DNA from 4 places in the Brotaphodocola sp. genome. Region 2 is predicted to be linked to each of the others. Evidence: riboswitches for the same ligand, from Rfam matches in the RefSeq annotation. Region 2 holds a riboswitch; each other region holds the start of a gene.
The links. Region 2 has a riboswitch for thiamine pyrophosphate ahead of thiS (sulfur carrier protein ThiS). Riboswitches for the same ligand answer to the same signal wherever they lie in the genome.
Positions count from the first base shown of each region.

Region 1 (4,182 bases), on a different contig from region 2:
ACTTCTGAAGAATCTCTGCACTCTCATCCGGATTCTCAATCGCATAGCGGTAACCCTTCTCGGTCGCCGAGAGGAATTTTTTCACCATTTCCGGCTTATTTTTCAGTGTATCGTCGTTTGCGATGATAACCGGAGTGTAATAGTCAAGACGCTCATCAAGCTGGCGAAGCTCCATATAGTTGATCGGGAAATCATTGAGCTTACACTTTACATTATCCCAGCCTTCAAAAAACCACATGATGTCCACCTTATCTTTCAGTGCCTCAAAGCCGGAACCGTCAGAGATTACCATGTTTAACTTGGAAAAATCTGCACCAGCCTGCGTCATCACTGCTTTCAGGACAGCTTCCTCTCCAGGACCGCCCCAACCTGCATAAGTCTTTCCCTCAAAGTCCCTCGGTGAGGTAATCTCCTTGTCTGCGTAGGTCACAAAGCCGGAAGTATTGTGCTGAATCAGTGTCGCAATTGCCTTGATCGGAAGAGCTTCCTTGGAAGTCAGTGCCACAGTCACATCCTCCTGATAGCTGATGCCGAAATCTCCCTTTCCAACAGCGACAAGTGTAGCAGTTGCACCCTCAGTCGGCTCCACGATGTTGACGTTTAATCCCTCTTCCTCATAATATCCCTGATCCAGTGCGACATACATGCCCGTGTGGTTTGTGTTTGCCACATAGTCAAGAATCACTGTCACATCTTCTTTCTCGCCGGCATCTGAAGAAACGCTGGAAGCCTCTGCCTTGCTCTCCTCGGCAGACTCTGCACTTGCAGACTCCGAAGTCTTCGTCTCACCCGTCTCATTTGATGCGCCACATCCTGAAAGGCTTGCCGTCAGCAAAGCAACTGCCATCAGCATACTTCCTGCTGTTTTCCATGTTTTTCTCATAATGTTCTCCTCTTTTCTGCGTTTCTGTTTTCTGTGTTTCTGTTTTTTGCATTTCTGCATATTTTTGATCCTGCTCTGATTTTGAGCGCTTGATCTCTTAGAAATTTTCCCAACTCTTTATTTTCCGGCTCTGACTCCTGTTTTCTTTCGCTCATACGGCATTGTCACCCAGGCAATCAGGCGCGTAAGTCCATTCATGCACAGACTCAGCACAATGATAAAGACCACGCACGCAAAAACTTTGTCGAGCATATAGCTGTTTTTTACGCGGAGCAAATAATATCCAAGTCCTTTCTGGGAACCAAGCCACTCTCCGACCACTGCACCGCTGATGCTGTATGTCGCTGCCACCTTCATTCCAGAAAGAAGCTCCGGAATTGCGGCCGGAATCTTCACGAGCCAGTATGCCTTCCACTTTCCTGCCCCGTAAGAGCGTACAAGATGGACATACTCCTCATTCACCCGCGCCAGACCATCCGCAAAGCTGACAGCAACCGGGAAAAAGCACATCAGCACAACCGTCAAAATCTTCGGTGCCATTCCAAATCCCATATAAATGATCAGAATCGGCGCCATCACAATCATCGGAACCGTCTGTGTCACAACAAGGATCGGATAGAGACTGCCCCGAATCGCCGGAAACGAATCCATCAAAGTTCCAAGCACCAGTGACAACACAAAGGCAATCACAATTCCGAGAAGTGCCTCCCCCGTCGTCACGAGTGCATGTCCGCAAAGCTCTGAACTCTCTGAAATCAGCGCCTGAACCACTGCAATCGGCGATGGCAGGACGTAGAGCGGAATCTGAAGTACCCGAACCGCTCCCTCCCAGAACACCAACACCGCCAGAATAAAAAAAACCGGCGTGAGTTTTTCTCTTGTATTTTTCATCTTTGTCCACAACACTCCCTTTTATTTTCTCAACAGATGCGTCACCACAACGAAATATCAAAAAACAGAAAAATATAAAACAGAAAAACCGCCATCACGGGACAGCGGTTTTTCTTAGAACGATCAGAATCCTATTATTTCCAGATTTCTTTATTCTTCTTATTTTCCTACGCTGGCATGATCCAGATCAGGTCATGGGTCAAAATCCTTTATTTCCTCTCAGCCTGTATGCAGACTCCCCTTTTTGTATTTATATTCATCACTCTTATTTTTCTTTTTGCGCCCGTTAATTATAGCACATCTTTTTGGCAATGACAATGACAAATGCGCACCTCATCCCGCCTTGAAGATTGCGCCAGTCGCCTGGATCTCCTTTTCGTTGAGTTCTTCATCATTCCAGATCTTCTCCACCGCCGAAACAAAATCTGTCCGCTCATCCCCGGCAAGATACGTTTTCACAGCCTGCCATACCGGTTTAACGGTGTACTTATCGTTTTGCAGTGGGTTCTCTCCGTTCCTGCTACAAAGCTCTGCAATTACCAGCACCGCATAATCCTGTACCAGCTCCCTCTCCTTTGTGCGAAGACCCGCAGATAGATTTTTCACAAATTTTGCAAATTTCTGCTGATTTTCTTTCTCGGTTCCTCTTCCGTAACGCTGAATCATCAGATTTGCCACCCATTTGTTCATGTCCGCCATTCGGAAAAAGTGCTCAAAGAAGTTTGCAATTTTTGCATCATCCTTTTCATATCGGAGCACAAACTGGAAAATCGCAAGTTTCTGATACTCCGCCTCTCCCGGCATCTTCGTCATATATTCAACATAAAAATCAACGAAATTCGGGTCCATAGACGCAATCATTTCGAGCGCATTTCTTAAAACATAACTTGACTGCCTGATTGCGGTTGCATAGGGATTGAAATGCTGTTTTGCCCTCTGCAAAATCGTTCTTTTCTGCGACTCGCTCCAACCGTCCCTGAGCAAAATTCCGATTGCGTAGACGTAACCCACCATCAAATCGGCCTGATTGCAGGAATTGATCAGATCCATGCACGGCTCAAAAAAGTCTTCTGGATTGGATGCCTGTCCAATCGCCTCCAAGGCTTTCTTGACCTCTCCGTTAAGTTTAAATCCAAGTCTCTCATTCTTCTCTGCGAGAAGTTTGAGACCGTTTAGCTCACTCTTTGCATTGAGCTTCATCTTGCCGATCGCACTGATTCCCCGTGCACTTTTCGCCGTTGTCTTCAAGGATGCCATGTCCATCTCCATGATCGTCTTTGTCTTCGGGCGGTCGGTGATCCATGCCTCCATCGTCATCATTCTCATTGAATTGATATAAATCTGGAAACTGATCGGCGTGTTGGCCGGATAAGGATTCTGAAATTTCACAACTCTCGTCGCAATGCGCCGGTTCGGAAGATTCTTTGTCGTTCCCCTTCCAAGGTAAAGCTCAATTCCAATCGCATCTGTCGTCTTGTCGAGTTTATAGCAATCCCTAATTTCTTCTGATCGATAGGGCAGTTGAGTTCCGGCAGGAATCAACAGACTGACATACTCATTTCTCAGACCGAGATTGATTGAGTCATTTAAAATCGTTCCGGTATGGAAAACAGGTGTGTTTGTCTCACGATTTTCCTGCATCGGATTTCCAACTGATTCCGCAGTCGCTGTGAGCGTCTGATTTCCATTGTTCTTTGCCCCAATTCTCTGTACATGGTATTTGTGAAGGCAATAATGATAATAGACAGCTCCTCGCGCAACTGCGAGATCCGGATCACTCGTCGCAAGCGGTTCAAATCCGAAAAATTCTTTCAGTCTCTGGCGAATCAGATAGCATTTCGTCATTCCACCGTTTAAAATAACCGCGTCAATCTTCACTCCTTTTCCGGCCTTGTCGAGCACATCGAGAATCGGATAAATGATGTTATTGACATCGCGCTCATCCATCTTCTGAATTCTTCCGACATCCTCCATCTTATATGCATATCCCATCAAAGGCGCAAGGATGCTCTCCATCTCCGCCTTTGTGTAGGTCGTCTCAAACGAGTACGCGTCGTAGAGATTGATGTCCATGACTTCCTCGCTGTAATCATCCGGAAGCTGTACGCCTGACATGTCTGCGTCATCATATGCCATTGAAATCTTTACTTTCAGCTCTTCCGCCAGCTTTCTGAGCTTGCACATCACCTCTTCCCTGCGCTTGGTCGGAACGACAATCTCATACATTTCCTGAAATCTCTTGAGCATATCCTCCGCGAGAAGCTCATCGAAATTGTCTCCGCCGAGAAGCGTATAACGGCTGATCGCAAGATCTCGAATGTCAATCAAGCCCTCCGGGGTACTGCTGACTCTGTGAAGCGTCACATCGAGAGTTCCTCCGCCGAGATCAAAGACCATGACATTTTTCT
Region 1 is NZ_CFAHBC010000028.1:31,583-35,764, forward strand. Features, by position in the region: gene AC4EVX_RS10225 (ABC transporter substrate-binding protein) at 1-883, opposite strand, end outside; gene AC4EVX_RS10230 (ABC transporter permease) at 1,001-1,774, opposite strand; TPP riboswitch at 1,921-2,026, opposite strand; gene AC4EVX_RS10235 (Hsp70 family protein) at 2,108-4,182, opposite strand, start outside.
Region 1: another riboswitch for thiamine pyrophosphate. It lies ahead of AC4EVX_RS10230 (ABC transporter permease); the one in region 2 lies ahead of thiS (sulfur carrier protein ThiS).

Region 2 (4,182 bases):
TGCTTCCTCTTTTTCCGTTTTCTCTTTTCCGTTTTCTCTTTTTCTGCGACTTCATCCTAGCGCAAAAATCCCGTCAACGGATCGGAAGCACTTCCTCCTCTTGCAAGCACGCGTCCCATTCCAGTCAGATAAGCCTTTCTTCCTGCCTCAATCGCCAGCTTGAAGGCTTCTGCCATCGCCGGGACATCCCCCGCTGTCGCAATTGCGGTATTTGCCATAATTGCACTTGCACCCATCTCCATCGCCTCACACGCCTGAGACGGTTTGCCAATTCCCGCATCAACGATAATCGGCAGATCAATCTCATCGATCAATACCTGAATCATCGCTTTTGTCGCGAGTCCCTTGTTACTTCCGATCGGAGCTGCCAACGGCATAACGGCTCCGGCTCCGGCATTCTGAAGATCTCTCGCGACATTCAAATCCGGATTCATGTACGGAAGAACGACAAATCCCTCTTTCGCCAGAATCTCCGTCGCCTTGATCGTCTCGTAGTTGTCCGGGAATAAATATTTTGCATCGCGCATGATTTCAACTTTCACAAAATTTCCACATCCCATCGCCCTGCTCAGGCGCGCAATTCGGACAGCCTCCTCCGCATTTCTCGCTCCGGATGTATTTGGAAGCAAGGTTACTCCCTCCGGAATGAAATCAAGAATATTCTCACTCTCCTGCGTATTGGCACGGCGAAGCGCAAGCGTGATGATCTCTGCTCCTCCCTGTTCCACCGCAGATTTAATCAAATTCAGATTATATTTTCCTGATCCCAAAATAAAACGGCTCTTAAACTCTTTTCCACCCAACACAAACTTATCTTCCATCGTTTTCTCTCTCCTTTTCTTTTTTTATCCCTTTTTGTTCCTTTTTTGTTCCTGTTCTGTTCTCTGTTTCCCGTTTTTATCCTGCTCTGTATGCTTTGGTATGTTTTTTCTTGCTCTGCATCTTTTATCTTTCTGTCCTTATTTTTATCGATCTGTCATCTGGCTCTGAGATCGCGCTCTGTTTCACTCTCGCTTCACGCTTTCTTTACTTTTCTCACTCGCATGCTCCCTGCATAATCAACTGCAGCACTTTATTTGCCTCATGCCCTGCGCAGACACTCACTCTCGGAGCAATCAACCCAATCCCCGCTCCAACATCCGTGCTCTGGTCTCCGCACACATACAACCGTCTCATCATCTGTCTTGTCCGGATCTCATTCGCATCTTCATATCCTGCCATTCCATTTCCCGACACAACAATCGTTTCTGGACACTGAGTCAGAAGCTCCTGAACCAGCATTGCTTTCTGATCTGGGCGGTCAAATGCCTCACACACAATCGGATACTCCGCAAACAGCTCCTTCACATTCTCAGGTGTAACTTTTATACAGACAGATTCATATGTTGCATAGGGATTAATCTGATACAGGATCTCCGACAATGCCTCCGCTTTCGGCTTTCCCAACTGCGGAATCAAATACATCTGGCGGTTCAGATTTGTAACATCCACCACATCAAAATCCACGAGAAAAAGTTTCCCGACTCCACTTCTCGCAAGCATAACCGCAATATTAGAACCAAGACCGCCAAGACCGGCAATCGCAACTTTCGCATTGTGAAGTTTTACCTGCATTTCTTTCGGGAATCTCGCATCAAATGCACGATCCAGCTCCTCTTTGGAAATAGACTCCTGCATTCTCTTTTTAATTTCTTCTCCTTTTCTCACTTCTCTTCTCTCTCTTTCTTCTCTTTTCTCCCCGATCAGCCTCCTCCGACAAATCTCAAAACTTCAATCTCATCTTCATCCTGAATCGTCACATTTCCTAATTGATCTTTCGGAATGATCTCAAAATTGCGCTCCACAACAACTCGCTCTGGCTCAAATCCTGCCTCTTTTAAGCATTCGAGCAGATTTTTTCCGGCAATCGTCTTCTCTTCTCCATTGATTTTTACCATCTGCGCACTCTCCTCTTTTCTCTTTTAACACCGTACGAAACAACGCAAAAAGGCGCCGGACGACACAATCTTAGTGTCATCCGGCGCCTGTATCCTCTGTGAAAAGTGGTGCCCCCAGTTCACACAAAACAGAGAGCAACGGCACACAAGTCCATTCTTCGCGACATGTATTTCCCTACGTTGGCATTATCCAAATCAGGTTCCAGGTCAAGACTAATTAAGTCTACTCTCAGCCCATCCATTTGAGCTCCCTATTTGTATGGTATTATACAAAATTTCAAAAAGATTTGCAAGTTTTTTCTCATTATAATTCGAAACAAAATATTGCCGTGAAAATTCGAGCCGGGACCACTCGTCGTCGGCTCAAACTTGAGAATCTGATCATCCACCTGTTTAAAATCATCGACCCACTTAAGGCGGTGATAATAAATGCCTGTCAGATCAATCTTCCTGCTCTCTTTATTTTCCAGGATTTCCATCTGCCTTGCTCTCGATTACAAGAATTTCATATGGTCTCAGCGTGTAGGATTCCTGTCCTGCAAAATTCTGCTCCTTCTGATCTTTATAATTTTCAAGCAGAACCTGACCATTCCTGCACGTCTCATCGAATGGAACCGTCTGCTCCTTTCTGCCGAGATTGCAAAATACTGTCAGCCGGTCGGAACCAAGGCTTCTGCAGTATGCCACGATCTTGTCGGATTCCGTCTCTAAAAATTCAATCTCGCCCTTTGCGATCACCGGATATTCTTTTCTCAGGGAAATGAGCTTCTTGTAGAATGCCAGAATCGAGTCCTCATCGTCCTTCTGTGCGGAAACAGTGATCCCTTTTTTGAACGCATCGGACACCGGAAGCCACGGCTCTGCTGTGGAAAATCCGCAATACTTCTCGTCATTCCACTGCATCGGCGTTCTGCTGTTGTCGCGGGATCTCGCTGAGAGGATCTCAAGTGCCTCCTTCTCGCTCTTTCCCTGATTGAGCAGAATCTGGTAGTAGTTTAAGCTCTCCACATCGCGGTACCGATCGATCGACGGATAATGCGCATTCAGCATACCGATCTCCTCACCCTGATAGATGTACGGAGTACCGCGCATCAGATGGATCATGCCCGCAAGCATCTTTGCGGACTCCTTCCAGTATGTCGTCTCATCGCCCATTCTGCTCACAATGCGAGGCTGATCGTGGTTACACCAGAAGAGTGAATTCCAGCCATCTCCCGCCTGCATCTTCATCTGCCACTCTTTAAAGAGCGCTTTTAACGCTCTGTAATCCGGCTCCATCAACGCCCATTTATCCCCATTCTTGTAATCCACTTTCAGGTGATGGAAATTGAAGCACATCGAGAGTTCTTTCTCCTTCGGGGAGGAATAACGGATGCAATGCTCGACTGAGGTCGAGGACATCTCTCCAACTGTCACAAAATCCTCGATTCCGGTATCTCTGACCATCTCCTTGAGATACTCATGGATGTGCGGACCATCGCTGTAAAACCGTCTTCCGTCTCCCTCAAAATCGTCCACCATCTTTTCCGGCTTAGAGACAAGATTAATGACATCAAAGCGGAACGCATGGATTCCCTTCTTCTTCCAGAAACGCAGGATCTCTTTCAGCTCCTCCCGGACATCCGGATTGTCCCAGTTTAAGTCTGCCTGCGTCACATCGTAGAGATGCAGATACCATTTTCCGAGCTTCGGCACATATTCCCATGCAGTTCCGCCAAACTTTGACTGCCAGTTTGTCGGACACTGATCCGCAGTTCCTTCCTTGAAAATATAGTAGTTCTGGGATTTTTCATCACCGGCGAGAGCTTTCTGAAACCACTCATGTTCCGTTGAAGTGTGGTTGAAAACCATGTCGAGCATCAGACCGATTCCGCGTTTTTTAGCCTCGGAAATCAGATTTTCCACATCCTCCATTGTTCCAAACATCGGATTGATCTTTCGATAATCTGCAACGTCATAGCCATTGTCTCTCTGCGGGGAGACAAAAAACGGAGTCAGCCACAGATAATCCACACCGAGATCCTGCAAGTAATCCAACTTTTCTATTACACCCGGAATATCTCCGATTCCATCTCCATTCGTATCCCGAAATGACTTCGGATAAATCTGGTAAACTACTTTATTGCTAAAATCCGTCATCGCCCATTTCCTCCTGCACTATTTTTCTTACTGATCATATTTTATCGATCATATTTCACTGGTTATCGTTTAGCGGGCATATTTCACTGCTTATCTTTTACCGGGC
Region 2 is NZ_CFAHBC010000029.1:7,206-11,387, reverse strand. Features, by position in the region: gene AC4EVX_RS10285 (thiazole synthase) at 57-821, opposite strand; gene thiF (sulfur carrier protein ThiS adenylyltransferase ThiF) at 1,036-1,707, opposite strand; gene thiS (sulfur carrier protein ThiS) at 1,743-1,937, opposite strand; TPP riboswitch at 2,093-2,201, opposite strand; gene treC (alpha,alpha-phosphotrehalase) at 2,397-4,076, opposite strand.

Region 3 (4,182 bases), on a different contig from region 2:
AACGTACCTCTATGGAATGTATTGAAAAGGTATTTATGGAGCTTCTCAGAACAAAAAAATTAAGTGAAATACAGGTTACTGATATTTGCAAACAGGCAGGTTTGAATAGAACCACATTTTATGCAAGTTATGCAGATGTGTATGATCTTGCAGACTCGGTTCGCAACAAATTTGAGAAGGTATTGCCGGAGTTTTACAATGGAGATCAGGACACTTTGAATGGCGAAGAGGAAGCAGATCACAGAGGATATTATTTGCGCCTGCTTCGTCATATAAAGGCAAATCAAATTTTTTATAAGACTTATCTCAAATTGGGGAATGATACTCCTTATGGGATGTTTTCTTATGATAAGAATGACAGAAAGCGGATGCAACCGCATTTGGAGAGTCAGAGTTCCTTAGAAAAATATCGCATGGAATTTCTGCGCGGTGGAATTTTTCAGATTATCAAGATTTGGCTTTACAATGGATGTCAGGAGACTCCGGAGGAACTGCTTGGCGTTGTGGAGGCAGAATGTCAGGGATGGATTGCGGAAAAAGGAAAACTCCCAAGGATTTTTTAATCTTCAATCTTCAAATGACAAAAGAGAAAAAAGGGCAAGTTAAGAAAGAATCAAAGAGAATAGGTGCAACAAATCATTCAGAAGGAGAATAGAGAGATGAGAGAGATCAGAGTGGCACAGCCGGAACAGCTTGAAGAAATCATGGGGATCTATGCGTATGCACAGAAATTTATGGCGGAACATGGGAATCCGACCCAGTGGGAGACGATTTATCCGCCGAGAGATCTGGTTGAAGAAAATATTCATCAGAAGAAATGTTATGTCTGTATGGACGGAGGCAAGATAGAAGCAGTCTTCTATTTTGCGAAGGAAGAAGACGAACCTTCTTACCGTCAGCTTGAATCAGGAGAATGGCTCAATGACAGACCTTACGGTGTCGTTCACCGGATTGCGGTGGCAGAGGGGACACGTGGAGCCGGCTCGTTTTGTCTGAACTGGGCATTTGAACAGTGTGGAAATTTGAAAATCGATACGCATGACGACAATAAGCCGATGCAGAACCTTCTCGCAAAACTTGGGTTCGTGTACTGTGGCAAACTTAAACTGGAGGAGAATGATCTGAGAAAGGAATTTCAGGAAGTGCGAAATCCGTGGAGAGGATATCACAAGGCGAACTGAGGAATTTTCTCGATTCGTTCAGAAAAAAACTGGACAGAATCATTCGACAGTGATAAACTAAAGAAGAATAAAATCAGATAATTTCATTCAGACAAAATAATTCAGATAAAAGCAAACAAAGGGAGCTTGTGGAAGCAGGCTGAGAGGAAGTAATCAAACTTCGACCTTAATAACCTGATTTGGGTAATGCCAACGTAGGGATCGAATGCGAAAACCGATGACCGAAAGAACATTTCAGACGGCGTCCTGTAAAGAACATCTCGTTCCCACACAGGATGCCGTTTTTTGATTTCATAATTTTGTAATTCGTACCATAATTCGTGGGAAATTGTATTTTATGACACAAAAACGCTTCATGTAAATACACCAAAGAATATTTTATATGAATGATATGAATGAATCGCGTCATGCTGATGAATGCTGTTATAGGAGGAGAGAAAATGAGAGAGTACACAACACAGATGGATGCGGCGAGAAAGGGAATCATCACGCCGGAGATGAAGATTGTAGCAGAAAAAGAAATGATGAGCGAGGAAGAACTGCGTGCCCTGATTGCGGAGGGCAAGGTAATCATTCCGTGTAACCGCCTGCACACTTCGATTGATCCGAACGGAGTCGGTTCGATGCTCAAGACAAAAATCAATGTCAATCTCGGAACTTCCCGTGACTGGAAAGATATTGATATGGAGCTGGAGAAGGTAAATGACGCAGTGAAGATGGGAGCGGAGTCCATCATGGATTTAAGCTCTTACGGAGACACGCAGGCATTTCGTCGCAAGCTGACCGCAGAGTGTCCGGCAATGATCGGAACCGTGCCGATTTACGATGCCGTTGTCTACTATCATAAGGCACTCAAGGACATTACCGCGGAGGAGTGGCTGAAGATTGTGGAAATGCACGCAAAGGATGGCGTGGACTTCATGACGATCCATGTCGGCATCAACAAGAGCACCGCAAAGCGTTTCAAGGACAACAAGCGCCTGATGAACATTGTATCGAGAGGTGGATCAATCATCTTTGCATGGATGATGATGACCGGGGAGGAGAACCCGTTCTATGAGTATTATGATCGCGTTCTGGAAATCTGCCGGGAGTACGATGTGACGATCAGCCTTGGTGATGCCTGCCGTCCGGGATGTCTTGAGGATGCAACTGACATTTCCCAGATTGAGGAGCTTGTGACACTTGGCGAGCTGACCCGCCGTGCATGGGAGAAGGATGTGCAGGTTATGGTAGAGGGACCGGGTCATATGCCACTTGACCAGATCTCTGCAAACATGAAGATTCAGCAGACCGTCTGCAAGGGTGCTCCGTTCTATGTCCTTGGACCGCTCGTCACGGATATTGCACCGGGGTATGACCATATCACCGCAGCGATCGGAGGTGCGATTGCAGCAGCATCCGGCGCAGCCTTCCTGTGCTATGTAACTCCGGCTGAGCATCTTCGCCTTCCGGATGTCAACGATGTAAAAGAGGGAATCATTGCTTCCAAGATTGCAGCCCATGCAGCAGATATTGCAAAGGGCGTAAAGGGTGCAAAAGATTGGGATCGCGCAATGGGCGCAGCGAGAAAGAAACTCGACTGGGAGGAGATGTTCAAGCTCGCAATCGACCCGGAGAAGGCGAGAGCATACCGCGCATCTGCAAAGCCGGAGAAAGAGGATACCTGCTCGATGTGTGGAAACTTCTGTGCAGTCAAGAATATGAACCGCATCATGGACGGAGAGATCGTTACCATTTTTGATGAGTGATGAAAATAAATAGGTAATAGGTGACAGTGACAATTATGGAAAACGGAGACGATAAAAAGATCAGCCGGAAAACCGTTCTGACGATCGCTGGATCGGACAGCAGTGGTGGAGCCGGGATTCAGGCGGACTTGAAGACGATGACGGCACTTGGCGTCTATGGAATGAGCGCAATCACGGCGTTGACAGCGCAGAACACGACCGGAGTGGCGGGGATTTTTGAGGCAGATCCCGCCTTTGTCGGACTTCAGCTCGACAGTGTATTCACAGATATTTTTCCGGATGCAGTGAAGATCGGAATGGTTTCCGGAAAAGAGACGATCCGTGTGATTGCGCAGAAACTTCGCGAGTATCATGCGAGAAATGTCGTGCTCGATCCGGTTATGGTGTCAACGAGTGGTTCGAGACTTCTTGCAGAGGATGCGATGGGGATACTCGCAGGGGAACTTCTTCCGCTGTCAGCGGTTCTGACTCCGAATATTCCGGAAGCTGAGATTCTCGCAGAGATGAAGATTGAGAATGAAGCTCAGATGGAAGAAGCCGGAGAAAAGATCTCAAAGCGCTACGGTGGTGCGGTTCTGGTAAAAGGTGGTCATCAGATCTCAACCGCAAATGATGTTCTCTACCGTGATGGGGAGTGGATCTGGTTTCGTGGAAGCCGGGTCAACAACCCGAACACACATGGAACCGGATGTACACTCTCATCAGCGATCGCCTGTGGACTTGCAGAGGGAAAGAGCGTGGAGGAGAGCGTAAGATGTGCAAAAGAGTATCTTACGGGAGCACTTGCCTCCGGTCTGGATCTCGGAAGGGGAAGCGGACCGCTCGATCACTGTTTCAAGATCAGACCGCTTACTTAGGCGTTGTGCATAAGCGCAGAATCCCAACTTCACGAATTCTTTTATTTATAGTATAATAATGAGTATAACTCAGAGTGGATGCCTCCTCCTCTAAAGGTGGAGGCATCGGACTTTTGCCACCGGCAAAGAAAATGATGGAATGAGGTTGAGGGATGATTTTTGAACAACTTACGGAGATGAAGGGATTTACTCATCAGGAGCAGGCTGTGGCCCGTTACATCTTGGAGCACACAGAGGCAATTCTGCCAATGTCTGCGGAAGAACTGGCGAAGGCATCTTACACCAGCAAGGCGACGGTAATCCGCTTGAGTAAGAAACTTGGACTTGCCGGATATCAGGAGCTGAAATTCCAGATCGTTTCAGAGAGTGTGCAAAATATCCGGATCAATCAGT
Region 3 is NZ_CFAHBC010000008.1:47,563-51,744, reverse strand. Features, by position in the region: gene AC4EVX_RS05105 (TetR/AcrR family transcriptional regulator) at 12-563, shown strand; gene AC4EVX_RS05100 (GNAT family N-acetyltransferase) at 660-1,181, shown strand; TPP riboswitch at 1,290-1,400, shown strand; gene thiC (phosphomethylpyrimidine synthase ThiC) at 1,589-2,932, shown strand; gene thiD (bifunctional hydroxymethylpyrimidine kinase/phosphomethylpyrimidine kinase) at 2,968-3,789, shown strand; gene AC4EVX_RS05085 (SIS domain-containing protein) at 3,942-4,182, shown strand, end outside.
Region 3: another riboswitch for thiamine pyrophosphate. It lies ahead of thiC (phosphomethylpyrimidine synthase ThiC); the one in region 2 lies ahead of thiS (sulfur carrier protein ThiS).

Region 4 (4,182 bases), on a different contig from region 2:
TCCGGCAGATAGATATAGGCTCTGCGCGGTTCATTTCCCGTAAACTGCGGGATTGTAATCTCCCATTTTTTCACCATTGTCTTGTATTCTCGCTCTCTAAAAAATTCCTGCACATTTTCGCGCTAAGGCGCAGTTGCTTCGGCAACGATCTAGCACTGTGCGAACCACACATAAAAACGCTCCCGTGTTATGGATAGTTTAACACAGGAGCGTCCTCTTTTCAATGCAGACCACAATACTAAAAACGGATGCTTTTAATTTATTTGAATTCAAAATTTCTTCTCATCCGGTGCACTTCCTTGAGCAGATCTCTCGCCGTCTCTCTCGGGTTCTCCGATTTCATGATCGCAGATACCACCGCAATTCCGGAAATTCCGGTTCCATCCAGAATTCCCATATTTCCCCGGTTCAAACCGCCGATCGCAACTGCCGGAATCGGCACGGCACGGCAGATCGCATCGAGCGTTGAAACCTCGGTGCGGATTGTCACAACCTTTGTCGTTGTCGGATAGATCGCTCCGACCCCAAGGTAATCTGCCCCATCCTCATATGCTTTGAGCGCCGTCTCCACCGTCTTTGCGGTCGCTCCGACGATCTTGTCCGGTCCGAGAATCCGACGCGCCTCTGCGACCGGAAGATCCGACGCTCCGACGTGAACGCCGTCCGCTCCACATGCCATCGCCACATCGACACGGTCATCAATAATCAGCGGAACGCCATAGCGCTCTGTGATCGCGCGAACCTTTCGTGCTTTCTCAAGATACTCCCGTCCTCCTGCATGCTTTTCTCTCAGCTGTACAATCGTGACTCCTCCCTCACATGCCTCCTCGACTGTCCGAAGCAACGATTCCTCCGTGTGATAGGTGCTGTCCGTCACCAGATACAGACTCATATCCAAATGTTTCATCTCTGCATCATCCTCCCCTCGTTTTTATTTCCTATTGATTTCCTATTTTCTAGTTCTAATTTCCTATTTTTTCTTTATTTCTTTTCTCTGTTTCTTTTTTGTTTCTTCTTTCTGGTTCTTTCTCATCCATTTTTCTTTTTACGTCACAGCGGGTAAATCCGGGCTTTTCTCGCAAACGCCTCCTCGCTCAAGCAGAAAATTTCATCGAGAAGTGCTGTCTGAAAGCTTCCCGGACCGCGGGAAGCTTTTGTCGCCTTCTCCCCTGCAATTCCCATTGTGACAACACCGAGAAGTGCCGAAAGAGCCCCTTCTGAAAATGCGGATTCCGCCTCTGCATAAGAATCACCCACCAAATACTCAGAATCCGTGCCTTTTGTTCCAATAGAAGATCTAAGAGACTGGGTTGAGACTGCCGGAAGATAGGACGCAGTCAGCGCTCCCACCATACATCCCGTCCCTGTGATTCCGGACAATGCCGGATCTCCGTTTGAGACAAGAAATGCCTGATCAGAGACCGCAACGAGATCTTTTTTCCCGGTTGCAAGAACCGCACAACCCAACGTTTTTGCCAACGATTTTGCGACTTCTCCGCGCTGGCTCTGATTTTCCTCGGAAACCGCATCCTCCGCCCCGGCATCGATGCCGGTTCCGTGAAACGGCAGGGAACCAACCGCCAAAATCTCTGAAATATTTCCCTTGATCACCGCAAACTGTCCCTCTTCCAAAAGGGACTCCGCAAATCTTCGGCGCAGATGACTGCAAGTCACGCCGACGAGATCAAGGATCACCGGAATCTTATCTCGGTTCGCCTGCGCAAGTGCAAGTCTCATCGATTCCATCCTCACATCCGTGATATTCCCGAGATTCAGCATCAAAGCGGAGGAGACCGCTGTGATCTCCTCCACTTCCTTCGGATGTTCTGCCATGATCGGTCGCGCGCCCGTCGCCAAAATCACATTCGCGCAATCATGAATCGAGATCGGATTTGTGATACAGTGAATTAACGGCTGTGTCTCTCTAATATAATTTCGCATCTCCTGCATGCGTTTCATCAGTTGCATGTCCATCTCTCTTTTTTCTTCCGTTCTTGTCATAAATTTTTGCTCCCAGACTCTCCTGAATTTTTGCAAGCATTCCCGTCTGGCTCAACGCCTTTAAAAATACATATGCGGTAACTCCGCCCATAATCGTCGCGGAGATAAACATCGGGGTGTAATAGAACGCGTTGAGTCCCTCTCTTCCCATCAGAAATGCCATAACCGGATAGGAAACGAGGGAACCGATGATTCCGGTGCCAAAGATCTCACCGAAGACCGCACAGATGATTTTTCCCTTTGAGGCACGGTAAAATACACCGGAGAGAAACGCTCCGAACACCGCTCCGGTCAGAGCCAGCGGCGGAATTCCCATGAACATCATGCGGATCACACCAATCATGCAGGCACACAGAAGAGAATACCACGGTCCCATAAACACGGAACAGGTGATATTGATCAGATGCGCGGTCGGGCACATTCCCTCAATTCTCAGAATCGGGGAGATTACCACGCCGATTGCCACCATCATTGCCAAAAATACCATGCGAAATGTCTTTACTCTTTCTTTTTCCATCCTTTTCATCCTCCTGATTTCGGTATTTTGGATCTGTAATTGAAACCTGTAAAAATAAAAAGAGCATATCTTCCGGGAAACTTGCTCCGGAGATACACTCCTCATTCTCAGGCTTCCCTCCGTTGGCATTACCCAAATCAGGTACGGTCGAAGATCAATCTTCCTCTCAGCCTGTCACACAGGCTCCCGCGCTTGTCATCTCATTGCTATCTTTTTTATTTTAAAAAATTTGAAAGTTTTAAGACTTTTTTTGTTTTGCTCTCTTATTTTTCGTTACCAAGCATATCATATTTGATAAAAAGTGTCAATTGTTACTGTTCACGCATTGCGCAAACATATTCTGGACAAATCTGTCTGCGCCGTTATAAAATAAGACCAGAAATGATGAAATGGAGTTTTTTGATTATGGCAAATATCATAGAAATTAAAGATTTTTCTGCACCGGAACTTGACTTATATGCACGGCTGAATGAAAACCAGCTTCTGCGCTACTACGAACCGCAGACCGGGCTTTTTATTGCGGAAAGCCCTAATGTCATCATGCGGGCGCTTCAGGCAGGCTATGAGCCAGTCTCCTTTTTGCTTGAAAAAAAGCACATTGAGACGCAGGCGAAAGATCTGCTCGCAAAATGCCCGGATGTTCCGGCATATGTCGCAGAATTCGATGTCCTGACAAAGCTCACCGGCTTTGCACTGACGCGCGGAATCCTCTGTGCCATGCGCCGAAAATCACTTCCGTCGATCGAGAGGGTCTGTGCGAACGCTCACCGCATCGCTGTCCTCGAAAATGTGATGAATCCGACAAACGTCGGCGCGATCTTTCGCTCCGCTGCCGGTCTCGGCATGGATGCCGTGCTTCTGACACACGGATGCACTGATCCGCTCTATCGCCGTGCCTCCCGCGTCAGCATGGGAACCGTCTTTCAGATTCCGTGGACTTTCATCGATGGCGACTGGTCAAAAGACGGCATGGATCGCTTAAAGGCGATGGGATTTCGCAGTGTCGCAATGGCACTCAAGAAGGACTCGGTCTCGATCGACGATCCACAGCTGATGCGCGAAGACAAACTCGCTCTGGTTCTCGGAACAGAGGGTGATGGTCTCGCTAAGGAAACGATCGCAAACTGCGACTACACCGTGATGATTCCGATATACCACGAGGTCGATTCCCTGAATGTTGCAAGTGCCAGCGCGGTCGCATTCTGGCAGCTCGGACGCAGAAAGCAATGACCCGCAATCGTGTGCTCCGTCAGCTCCGACAAGAGCTTACGTTTTGCTTTCCGTGATACCGGCAAGCCCTCTGGCACGAGCAATGGTCTTTGTCGCAATCACATCTGCGCCGAGACCGAGAACATTTGGAAGAATCACGGTTCCAGCATAGACCGGTGCGGTCAGGCACTGTCTGCGAATCTCCTCAACCACATGAAAAATCTCCTCGCGCGGAATCGGGGCAGTCAGACGCACACTCACAAGCGGGAGTTCGCCTCCCTCTACAAGCACAGAGGTTGCGATGTTTCGCTTCGGACATACCAGTTCCTGTGTCACATACTCTTTTCCCTTCGGGCAGAGATTTCCGCTGACTGAGTGAAGCGTTGTCCCCTCATAATCGACTTCAATCTCACATCCGTTTGGACATAAAATACAGGTAAATACTCTATTCACTG
Region 4 is NZ_CFAHBC010000011.1:13,552-17,733, reverse strand. Features, by position in the region: gene AC4EVX_RS06025 (alpha/beta hydrolase-fold protein) at 1-77, opposite strand, end outside; gene thiE (thiamine phosphate synthase) at 260-907, opposite strand; gene thiM (hydroxyethylthiazole kinase) at 1,051-1,968, opposite strand; gene thiW (energy coupling factor transporter S component ThiW) at 1,925-2,518, opposite strand; TPP riboswitch at 2,615-2,718, opposite strand; gene AC4EVX_RS06005 (TrmH family RNA methyltransferase) at 2,924-3,748, shown strand; gene AC4EVX_RS06000 (DUF1667 domain-containing protein) at 3,785-4,180, opposite strand; gene AC4EVX_RS05995 (FAD-dependent oxidoreductase) at 4,173-4,182, opposite strand, start outside.
Region 4: another riboswitch for thiamine pyrophosphate. It lies ahead of thiW (energy coupling factor transporter S component ThiW); the one in region 2 lies ahead of thiS (sulfur carrier protein ThiS).